Regions from separate parts of the Mycobacterium sp. SP-6446 genome, predicted to be linked through region 1. Evidence: riboswitches for the same ligand, from Rfam matches in the RefSeq annotation. Region 1 holds a riboswitch; the other holds the start of a gene.
The links. A riboswitch is a leader RNA that binds a small molecule or an ion and turns the genes downstream of it on or off. The one in region 1 is predicted to bind cobalamin.

Region 2: linked by a shared signal. The riboswitch ahead of metE (5-methyltetrahydropteroyltriglutamate--homocysteine S-methyltransferase) and the one ahead of A5736_RS14225 ((2Fe-2S)-binding protein) in region 1 are both predicted to bind cobalamin.

The regions. Positions count from the first base shown of each region.
Region 1 covers NZ_MBEM01000154.1:41,545-46,644, forward strand. Annotated here, with positions in the region: gene A5736_RS14205 (hypothetical protein) at 1-54, opposite strand, end outside; gene miaB (tRNA (N6-isopentenyl adenosine(37)-C2)-methylthiotransferase MiaB) at 51-1,547, opposite strand; gene recX (recombination regulator RecX) at 1,592-2,125, opposite strand; gene recA (recombinase RecA) at 2,079-3,131, opposite strand; cobalamin riboswitch at 3,297-3,440, shown strand; gene A5736_RS14225 ((2Fe-2S)-binding protein) at 3,479-4,153, shown strand; gene A5736_RS14230 (DUF3046 domain-containing protein) at 4,188-4,394, opposite strand; gene A5736_RS14235 (glycosyltransferase) at 4,412-5,100, opposite strand, start outside.
Region 2 covers NZ_MBEM01000187.1:48,365-53,464, reverse strand. Annotated here, with positions in the region: gene metE (5-methyltetrahydropteroyltriglutamate--homocysteine S-methyltransferase) at 1-1,064, opposite strand, end outside; cobalamin riboswitch at 1,140-1,300, opposite strand; gene A5736_RS17305 (NAD(P)-dependent oxidoreductase) at 1,289-1,930, opposite strand; gene A5736_RS17300 (SDR family oxidoreductase) at 2,078-2,920, opposite strand; gene A5736_RS17295 (TetR/AcrR family transcriptional regulator) at 3,020-4,327, opposite strand; gene A5736_RS17290 (nitroreductase family protein) at 4,414-5,061, opposite strand; gene A5736_RS17285 (SDR family NAD(P)-dependent oxidoreductase) at 5,061-5,100, opposite strand, start outside.

The DNA.
Region 1 (5,100 bases):
GATTTCGGCACGCAGGGCGTCGATGTCGGCGTGTTCCTTTTCCTGTTCATTCATAGCGCGCATCCAAGCGGTTGGGCGGTGGCGGCGGACGGCCCCACACCGGGCATGCCGAGGCCGACGCCGCGCGGGCGTTGTCCTGCGGAGTCACCGGCCCGCGTGCGGCGGTGGGTCAGCACCCCGGCGTCCGCGACGAGGTGGTGCGGCGCGGCCCCGGTGACGGCCGTGGTGATGATGTCGCCGGGCCGCACCGCCGTGTCGGCGGAAAAGTGCACCAGCCGGCCGTCGCGGGCGCGTCCGGTCATGCGCGATGTCCGGCTGTCCTTGCGTCCTTCGCCGGTGGCCACGAGCAACTCGACGGTCTGCCCGATCAGCGCGCGGTTGCCCTCCAGCGAGATCTGCTCCTGCAGCTCGATCAGGCGCTCGTAGCGTTCCTGCACAACAGCTTTCGGGATCTGGCCGTCGAGTTCGGCGGCCGGGGTGCCGGGCCGCTTGGAGTACTGGAAGGTGAACGCGGCCGCGAACCGAGCCTGCCGCACCACGTCGAGCGTGGCCGCGAAATCCTCTTCGGTCTCGCCGGGAAATCCGACGATCAGGTCCGTGGTGATGGCCGCGTGCGGCATCGCCGCCCGAACCCGGTCGATGATGCCCAGATAACGATCGGCGCGGTACGACCGCCGCATCGCGCGCAGCACCCGGTCGGATCCGGACTGCAGCGGCATGTGCAGGGCCGGGCACACGTTCGGCGTCTGCGCCATCGCCTCGATAACGTCGTCGGTGAACTCGGCCGGATGCGGGGAGGTGAACCGGACGCGTTCCAGCTTGTCGATTTCTCCGCAGGCGCGCAGTAGCTCGGCGAAGGCGCCGCGATTCCGCGGCAGCTCGGGGTCGGCGAAGGAAACCCCATAGGCGTTGACGTTCTGGCCGAGCAGCGTCACCTCGAGCACGCCGTCGTCCACCAGGGACCTCACCTCGGCCAGAATGTCGTCCGGACTGCGGTCGACTTCCTTGCCGCGCAACGACGGGACGATGCAGAAGGTGCAGCTGTTGTTGCACCCGACGGAGATGGAAACCCAAGCGGCGTACGCGGATTCGCGTGCGCTGGGCAGCGACGACGGAAACTGCTGCAACGCCTCGGCGATCTCTACCTGGGCGACCTTGTTGTGCCGGGCGCGGTCGAGCAGCGTGGGCAGCGATCCGATGTTGTGCGTGCCGAAGACGACGTCGACCCACGGCGCCTTGCGCAGCACTGCGTCTCGATCTTTTTGGGCCAGGCAGCCACCGACCGCGATCTGCATATCGGGATTGCCCCGCTTGCGCGGAGCCAGATGGCTGAGGTTGCCGTACAGCTTGTTGTCCGCGTTCTCGCGCACGGCGCAGGTGTTGAACACCACCACGTCGGCATCGGTCCCGTCGGCGGCCCGTTGGTAGCCGGCCGCCTCGAGCAGCCCGGCCAGGCGTTCGGAATCGTGGACGTTCATCTGGCAGCCATAGGTGCGCACCTGGTAGGTACGCGCCCCCGAAACGTCTCGGGCCACCGTCGAAGTCACGGGGCCATGGTACGGCGACCGGCTCCCACCGGATTAATCCGCAGCTACACCCGCCGGCGCTCCCGCTCGGCCGCCAGCTCGGCGAAGACGACCTCGCAGGCCAGGCTCTGGCCGTAGCCACGCCGCGCCAGCATCCCGACCAGCCTGCGGCTCACCTTTGCGTCGTCGCCAGCCAGCGTCTCGCGCCGCAGCTTGGCACGCACCAGCTGCTCGGCCCGATCGCGCTCGGCGCCGGCGTCGATCCCGGCCAATGCCGCGGTGATCGCGTCGTTGTCGACGCCCTTGGTATGCAACTCGGCGGCCAGGGCGCGCCGGCTCTTTCCGGCCCTCGCCCGCCGGGACGCCACCCATTGTTGGGCGAAATCGGCGTCGTCGACCAAGCCCACGGACGCCAGTCGATCCAATACCCGGGCGCTGACGTCGTCGGGATATCCGCGTCTGGCCAGCTGACCGGACAGCTCGGCCCGCGTGCGCGATCTCGCGGTGAGCAGGCGCAGGCACAACGCCCGCGCCTGCTCCTCGCGAGAGGGCTCAGAAGTCGACGGGGGCGGGCAGGACACCATCGGCTGAGGGGTCATCGGTCACGACCGCGCCAATGCCAAGCTTTTCCTTGATCTTCTTCTCGATCTCGTTGGCAATGTCGGCGTTCTCCATCAGGAAAGTGCGGACGTTCTCCTTGCCCTGGCCGAGCTGCTCGCCCTCGTAGGTGAACCAGGAACCGGACTTGCGGATGAAGCCCTGATCCACACCCATGTCGATCAGCGAACCCTCCCGGCTGATTCCCCGGCCGTAGAGGATGTCGAACTCGGCCTGCTTGAACGGCGGCGCCACCTTGTTCTTGACGACCTTGACCCGGGTGCGGTTGCCGACCGCGTTGGTGCCGTCCTTGAGCGTCTCGATCCGGCGCACGTCCATGCGCACCGACGCGTAGAACTTCAAAGCCTTTCCACCCGTGGTGGTTTCGGGACTGCCGAACATCACCCCGATCTTCTCGCGGAGCTGGTTGATGAAGATCGCCGTGGTTCCCGAATTGTTCAGCGCGCCAGTCATTTTCCGCAGCGCCTGGCTCATCAGCCGGGCCTGCAGCCCGACGTGGCTGTCCCCCATCTCGCCCTCGAGTTCCGCTCGCGGCACCAGGGCCGCGACCGAGTCGATGACCAGGATGTCCAGCGCGCCGGAGCGGATCAGCATGTCGGCGATCTCCAGCGCCTGCTCACCGGTGTCGGGCTGGCTGACCAGCAGCGAATCGGTGTCGACGCCGAGCTTCTTTGCGTAGTCGGGGTCCAGGGCGTGCTCGGCGTCGATGAACGCCGCGACGCCGCCGGCGGCCTGGGCGTTGGCCACCGCGTGCAGTGCGACGGTGGTCTTACCCGAGGACTCCGGACCGTAGATCTCCACGACCCTGCCGCGCGGCAGGCCGCCGATGCCCAGGGCCACGTCCAGTGCGATGGATCCGGTCGGGATGATCGAGATCGGCTGACGCGTCTCGTCGCCGAGACGCATCACCGAGCCTTTGCCGTAGCTCTTTTCGATCTGGGCCATCGCCAGGTCGAGAGCCTTCTCGCGGTCGGGGGCTTGCGTCATGGTGCCTCTTCCTATCGTCGGTGTGTTCGGTGACCGGTATCGGTCGGTTGGCCGTGACCCTAGGCGCGGGGTCCGACAAGTCTCCGAACGCTCACCACAGTAGCCGAACACGTGTTCGATTCAAGAGGACACGCCGGGCACGGTAACGGCGTATGGCAACATTTGCTACCGAAAGGCGCTGACGGGGCCAAAGCAGCCTGCTAAAGCCGAGGAAACCGGTGTGAATCCGGTGCGGTCCCGCCACTGTGATCGGGGACGGACACGTCCTGACCCGAGAGCCAGATACTCACCGTCAGCGCTTCCTCACGACAACTGGGGCGGATTTCCCCAGAGAGGTTTGGTCGCGCATGGACATTTCTGCCGAGCTGGCCGAAATATCTTCTTACAAACGGTTTTTCACCTTCACTGTCGGGGGCGACGCAGTCGGATGGCATCCGGTCGGGCAGTCCTACGCCGACGGTTTCAGTGATCTGATCGACGCCACCGCCCGGCGCTATCGCACGTCGGACCTGCGGATCGCCGCCTCGCTGGTTCATCTCGGCCACGCCACCCGCCTGTGGTCACCCGTGCTCGCGTGCGCGCTGGGGCACGGGGTCGTTCCGGATCTTAAAGGCCTGCAGCGCGCCGATGACGCGGCCCAACTTCGAATGCCCGAGCCCGTCGGACAAGCCGTCGACTCGCCCTCCGCGGATTTGCTGTACCGCATCGTCGTGAAACAACACATGAAGCCGTTCGCCGCCGGCCTGCGGGTCAAACTGGCCCCCGCCCTGCTCGCGGGCAACATCGCGTCCGCACTCATGGGAGCGTCGCGAACCCTGCTCTCGGCCCGGCCCGATCTGCGCGGCCCCATCCTCGACATCACCGACTCACTGCTGGACACCGGCATGTTGGCCGGATGCGGTGTGATCACCAGCGCACACCTGGGTTTCAGGCGTCGCAGCTGCTGCCTCTTCTATCGCATCCCCGGGAAGTCCGTGTGCGCCGATTGCGTCTTTCGCCGGATACGCCGTAGCAACAGATGAGTGTGCGTAGTCGCTCACGCCCAAGCGCGCGGCTTCACCACTGATCGCGGGGCACGTCGAAGTCGACGCACAACGCCCGCCAGACGTCGCGCGGCTCGATGCCATCCTCGATGGCCTGGGCCGCAGTCCGGCCGTCGAACCCGGTCAGCACGTGATCCACCAGCACCGATGCGCCATAAGCGGCGCCGAAGCGCAACACCACCCGTTCGTTGAACTCCGTCAGCCGCACGCCAGCCAAGATACTGGGCGGCCGGCGCCTTACCCCGCGAGAGCCAGCGCTTCGTGGCACACCCGCACCGGGTCGGCGACCCCGTCGATGCCGGCGGCCGCTTCGCGAGCGGCCTCGCGGTAGCGGGGCGTGGACAGCACCTCGTTGGTCGCGGCCACCAGCGCGTCGGCGGTCAGCGGCCGGACCAGCCGCGCACTGCCCTGACGCACCACTCGATTGGCCATCTCCCACTGATCTCCCCCGCCGGGAACCACCACCAGGGGCACGCCGGCGAGCAGCGTCTTGGTCACCATCCCGTGACCGCCGCCGCAGATCACCACGTCGGCGTGCGTCAACAGCTCGGCCTGGCGTCCCAACCCCACCACCGCCCACCGCGGCACGGCCAGATCCGGTCCGTCCAGCCGCGACACCACCAACCGCGATCCCGCCGGCAGCGTGTCGCCCGGCGTCAGGTGCCGCAGCGCGACGTCGTCCAATCCGGCGGTCCCGGTCGCAGCGGTCGACGGCGCGACCACCACCACCGGCCCGCGGCCCGGCGGGACCTCGAACACCCGGTCGGTCGGCTCGAAGTGCAACGGGCCGACCACCACGGCCTCGTCCGGCCAGTCCGGACGAGGCATCTCCAGCGCCGGCAGCGTGGCGATCAGCCGTCGCAGCGGCCCGGGATCGACGGCGGGCAGCCCGATCTGCAGGCGGACGGCGGCACGCTGCTTGATCC
Region 2 (5,100 bases), on a different contig from region 1:
AGCCAGCCGCGCAGGGCATCGTCGAGCTCGGTTTCCGGCTCCAGCGAGTACGGCACATGCATCGTCGAGCACGACGTCGACACCGCGACATGGGCCGCGGAGCCGAGCAGGGTCGCCAGTTTGCCCAGCGCGGCCTCCAGGTCGGTGCGCCAGACATTGCGTCCGTCGACGATGCCGGCCACCAGGGTCTTGCCGGCCAATTCCGGGATGCCGGCCGCGGCCGTGTCGGCGCCGGCGACCAGGTCGACGCCGATCGCCTCGATGGGTGTGCGGGCGAGCCCCGCCAGGGACGCGCCCGGGTCGCCGAAGTAGGTCGCGACGTGGATCGCGGGGCGGTTGCTCACCGAGCCCAGCGCGTCGTACACGGTCTCGGCCAGCGCGGGCGCGTCGGGGGAGATGTCGGTTACCAGCGCCGGCTCGTCGAACTGCACCCACTGCGCGCCGTTGTCGGCGAGCAGCGACAGCAGCTCGGAGTAGATCGGGACCAGCTCCTGCAGCCGCTCGATCGGTGCGCCGCCGCCGTTGACGCCCTTGCTCAATAGCAGGAAGGTCACCGGCCCGATGACCACCGGACGCGCCGGAATGCCTTGTCCGAGCGCCTCTTTCAGCTCGGAAAGGACCTTGTCCGGGTTCAGCGCGAACCGGGTTGCGGGCTCGATCTCGGGAACCAGGTAGTGGTAGTTGGTATCGAACCACTTGGTCATTTCCAGCGGCGCGACCTCGTCATTGCCACGCGCGGCGGCGAAGTAGCGGTCCAGCTCATCGGGGACGTCCGCGGCCCTGGCCGGTAGGGCGCCGAGCATGACGGCCGTGTCGAGCATCTGGTCGTAGTACGAGAAGGTGTTCACCGGCACCGAATCCAGGCCGGCGGCTGCCAGGCTTGCCCACATGTCGTGGCGCAATGTGGCGGCGACGGACTCCAATTCCGATCGGCTGGTGCGTCCGGCCCAGTAGCCTTCGGTCGCGCGCTTGAGTTCGCGTTTCGGGCCGATGCGCGGCGAGCCGGTAACCGTGGCGGTGAATGGTGGACTACTTACCAAGTGAGTCACGATGTCGTCCTTCATTCGACGGTTTGGCACACCAACCGCAACGGCCACGGCCAAACGCCCATTCCACGAGGCGATGAGCCCGCCGGACACGGCGCGCCCGGCACAGCCGGCAGGTCTTCGGACTCGCAGGCGCACTGTCGTGGTGCTCCTACGGGCTTACCGCTGCGGGACTGTCCCGGACTTTCACCGGGTTCCCTCTCGCGACGCGTGTCTAACATGCCTCGCTCGATGCCGGCGCGTCAGTCGGCCAGCGCCTCCGCGATGGGCACTTCGCCATTGTTGAATCCGATGGTGCGGCGGATGGTGGAGTCGTCTGCCAGCGCGGCCGCGACGACGAGCGCGACGTCGGCTCGCGACACCTCACCATTGCCCTTGCCGATCGCGATCCGGCCGGTGGCGGGTTCGAGGGTGAGCCGGCCCGGTCCCAGCACCGTCCAGTCCAGCGCGCTGGAGCGCAGATGGGCATCGGCGGCGGCCTTGGCCTCGGCGTATGCAAAGAACGGATTATCTTGCGATACACCATGATCCGGGCCGGCACCGAAGTACGACACCATCACGAACCGCGGCACGCCCGCCTGCCCGGCCGCATCGATGGCCCGGATCGCGGCGTCGCGATCGACGGCATAGGTGCGTGCCGGATTGCCACCGCCGGCTCCGGCGGAGAAGACGACCGCGTCGTGCCCGCTCAGCAATTCGGCAAGCGCGGGGGTATCCAGCTGCTCGATATCGGCCACCACCGGCTGGGCGCCGGTGGCCGCGACGTCGTCGGAGTGCTCGGGATTGCGGAAGACCGAGGTCACCTCGTCGCCACGCTCGGAGAGGATGTGGGCCAGCTGCAGCGCGACCTTGCCGTGGCCGCCGATGATGACGATGCGTGCCATGCCCCGACGGTACTGCGTTTGCGCCGAGCGCCCGGCTGGCCGGGCAGTCGCGGCTTTGCGCCCGGCTGGCCGGGCACTCACGGCTGAGCGAGGCTTGGACTATGCGGCGATCCGCTTCGCCCGGCTACGCCGCGCTCGCGATCGCCCCTAGAGTTTTACCCGCCCCATGATCAGGTCGATGATCGGCTTGCCGGGCGGGTAGGCGCCCGTGAGCGACGCCATCGTGTGCCCGTAGTCCACCAGCAGCGTGATCCCGCTGATGCCGAACGCGGCGGCGCTGTTGAGGAAGCACATGACATCGCCCATTTGCTCCGGGGTATGCACCTTGGAGCCTGTCTCGTCGCGGTAGTCCTGCGCGAAGGTGAGCCATAGGTCGGCGTTGGCCTGGGCCAGCGGGGTATCGGTGGGGCCCGGGCAGATCGCGTTGATGCGGATCCCCTTCTTCAGCAGCGGATAGCCCTGGGTGGCCACGTAGGCGTTGACCACCTTCTTGGAGAAGCCGTAGTGGATGATGCCTTCCGATTCGTGCGCTTTGACCCAGTCCTGGGCCGTCGCGAAGTCCGGCGTGGCCAGGAACTCGTTCAGCAAGTCCAAGTCGTTCTCCCAGCCCATGCCGGCGACCGAGGAGATGAAGCAGATCGCCGCGCCCGAGGGAAGCTGGTTCTTCTCGAGCAGGCGCTCGAGCAGGTACCGGTGGCCGAGGAAGTTGATCGCCATCAGGTCCGTCGTTCCCTCCGCAATGCCGGCGGCCGAGAACACGGCGTGGACCGGGCCGTCCAGCTGCTCGAGCGCGGCGTCGATCGACGCGGGATCGCGCAGGTCCACCTGGATGGACTTGGCGACGTCGTAGTTCACCGGCGCGTAGTCCATCACGATGACCTCGGCGCCGAGCTCGCCCGCCGACTTGGCCGCCGCGGCGCCCATGCCTGTCGCACCACCGACAACGAGCGCGCGCTTGCCGTCGTAGCGCAGCCGATCGACAATGGTCATGGAAATCCCCTTCTCGGTAACTGCCAACCCGGTTCTAACTGCACAACTGTATGGGTAACAGTTATTTGGCTCAATACCGGGTCCGGATTAGCGGCGGCCCTACTTGCCGCGCACGGCAACACCACGCAGGACGGTGTCGCGGGCGTGCACCAGCGCCGTCCGACGGCCGACGGCGCGAAGGATGTTCTCCGGTATCCACTGCAGGCCGATGACGCACCGTGCCAGCATCGCGGTGGAGGCGGCGTCGACGCGGATCTCGCCCGACCGGATTCCATCGGAGAGCAGTGATTTCATCTGGCGAAGGCGCGTTGCGTACAGCCAACCGGGGTTGGGAGTGTTCGGCGGGGATTGCCGCATCCAGGCGAGCTGAATCCGGAACTCGTCGGAAAACCGGTCCAGTGCGTTGACGTTGACCCAGCTGAGCGCGTCCAGCTTTTCGATGGGGGTGGCATCCGAACGCAGCACGCTGACCCATCCGGCCTCGACCTTCCTGCCGAAGGACTCCATGATCGACGCGAGGAGTTCGTCCTTGGATCCGATCACGCGATAGACGGTCCCGGTACCCATGCCCGCGGCCGAGGCGATGTCCCGGATCGTGGTGACTTCATATCCCTTGCGGCCGAACTCCGTTCGTGCCACGGCCCGGATGTGGGCCGCCTTGTCGCGGGGATCGGCCTCGCTGTCGTCGGCCCACGTCTCGATCACGTCACTGGCGGCCTTGAAAGCGTTGGACCGGTCCAGCGCCGAATCGGTAGATGGCCGGGCCGCCAACCCTTGCAAGATGATTCGGCACAGCAGCTCGGCCACCTGGTCGGCGGGAGCGGTGTGGCGCATGACGTCGAGCCCGACCTGCAGCATGGTCTGGCAGACGCGGTCGGCCAGCGTGGGAAGGTCGATGTCTTGTTTGATGTAGCCGCTCCACCGGCCGGCGCGCAGCGTCTGCAGCATCGCCTGCTGAATCGCGGTGGGCTGCTGTTGGGTGAGCTTCACGAGTTCGGGATCGGCGCTCGGCCCCTCGTAGAACGACATCTGCAGGGCAGCCGCGTGTTGCACGGCGCAATTGGCGATCGCGGATCCCAGCTGGATGATCTGCTCCGCGACGGGCCTCGAGTCGGGTTCGTCCAGTCTCGCCTGTGCCGCCAGCCCGATGCGGTCCAAATCGTCCTGATACCGGCGTATCAGCTCGACGAGGATCGCCTCTTTGGACTCGAAATGGTGATAGAGGCTGCCGGGGAGAATGCCTGCTGCGTCGGCGATTTCCTGTAACGACGTCCGCAGTCCCGAGGAGGCGATCAGCGATGCAGCCGTCTGCAGGATCTCGGTGCGCCGCGTTCCCGAGTCGTCCGTGCCGCCTTGATCGAAACGATCCACCGGTCGCCCCGCAGCCAATGATTCGGCCTTGGCCATTCGTCCTCCCGCCGAACCAAATCTTTGTTAAAGGCTACCAGACTTCCCGGAATAAACTCGCTGCATACAGCGGTGACGGACCCATTCTAAAGGCCGGGGCCGTCCCAGCGGTCGCGCGCGACCACCTCCTCGACGGGCCGCCGTCGGGCCGGCCGAAACGCATGTCCGGCCTTCAGGCGGCCCACCGGCAGCAGGCAGCCCTGGACGTACGTCTGCGGAATCCCGAGCAGCCGACGGACCTCGTCTTCACGGTGCAGGTGCAGGGTCGTGACGCACGTCCCGTAGCCGCGGGTGTGCAACGCCAACTGAAAGTTCCACACCGCCGGGAAGATCGATCCGTACAGCGTGGCCTGGTGAAACGACTCGTCGCTGTCGATGCGCGGCAGGTATGGCTGATAGCAGGGGATCACCAGCAACGGCACCCGCGCCATGTTCTCGACCAACCACTCCGTCGACGACATGAGCCGGCCCTCGGGCGTTCCGGCCGGCAGCATGTCGGCGAGCAGGTTGCCGCCGACCCTGAGCAGATACGCCTCGCGGTACAGCTCGGCAATCTTGTCCCGCAACGCGGGATCGGTCACCACCAGCCACCGCCACGCCTGCTGATTCGAGCCGTTGGCGGCCTGCAACCCGATGCGCAGGGCCTCTCGAATGTCGTCGATGTCGACCGGCGCATCCAGGTCGAGCGACTTGCGCGCGGAACGGGTCGCGGTAAGGAGGTACTCGATGTCCATCACGTGCCCACGCCGAGCTGGGCCGCCACGGCGAAGACT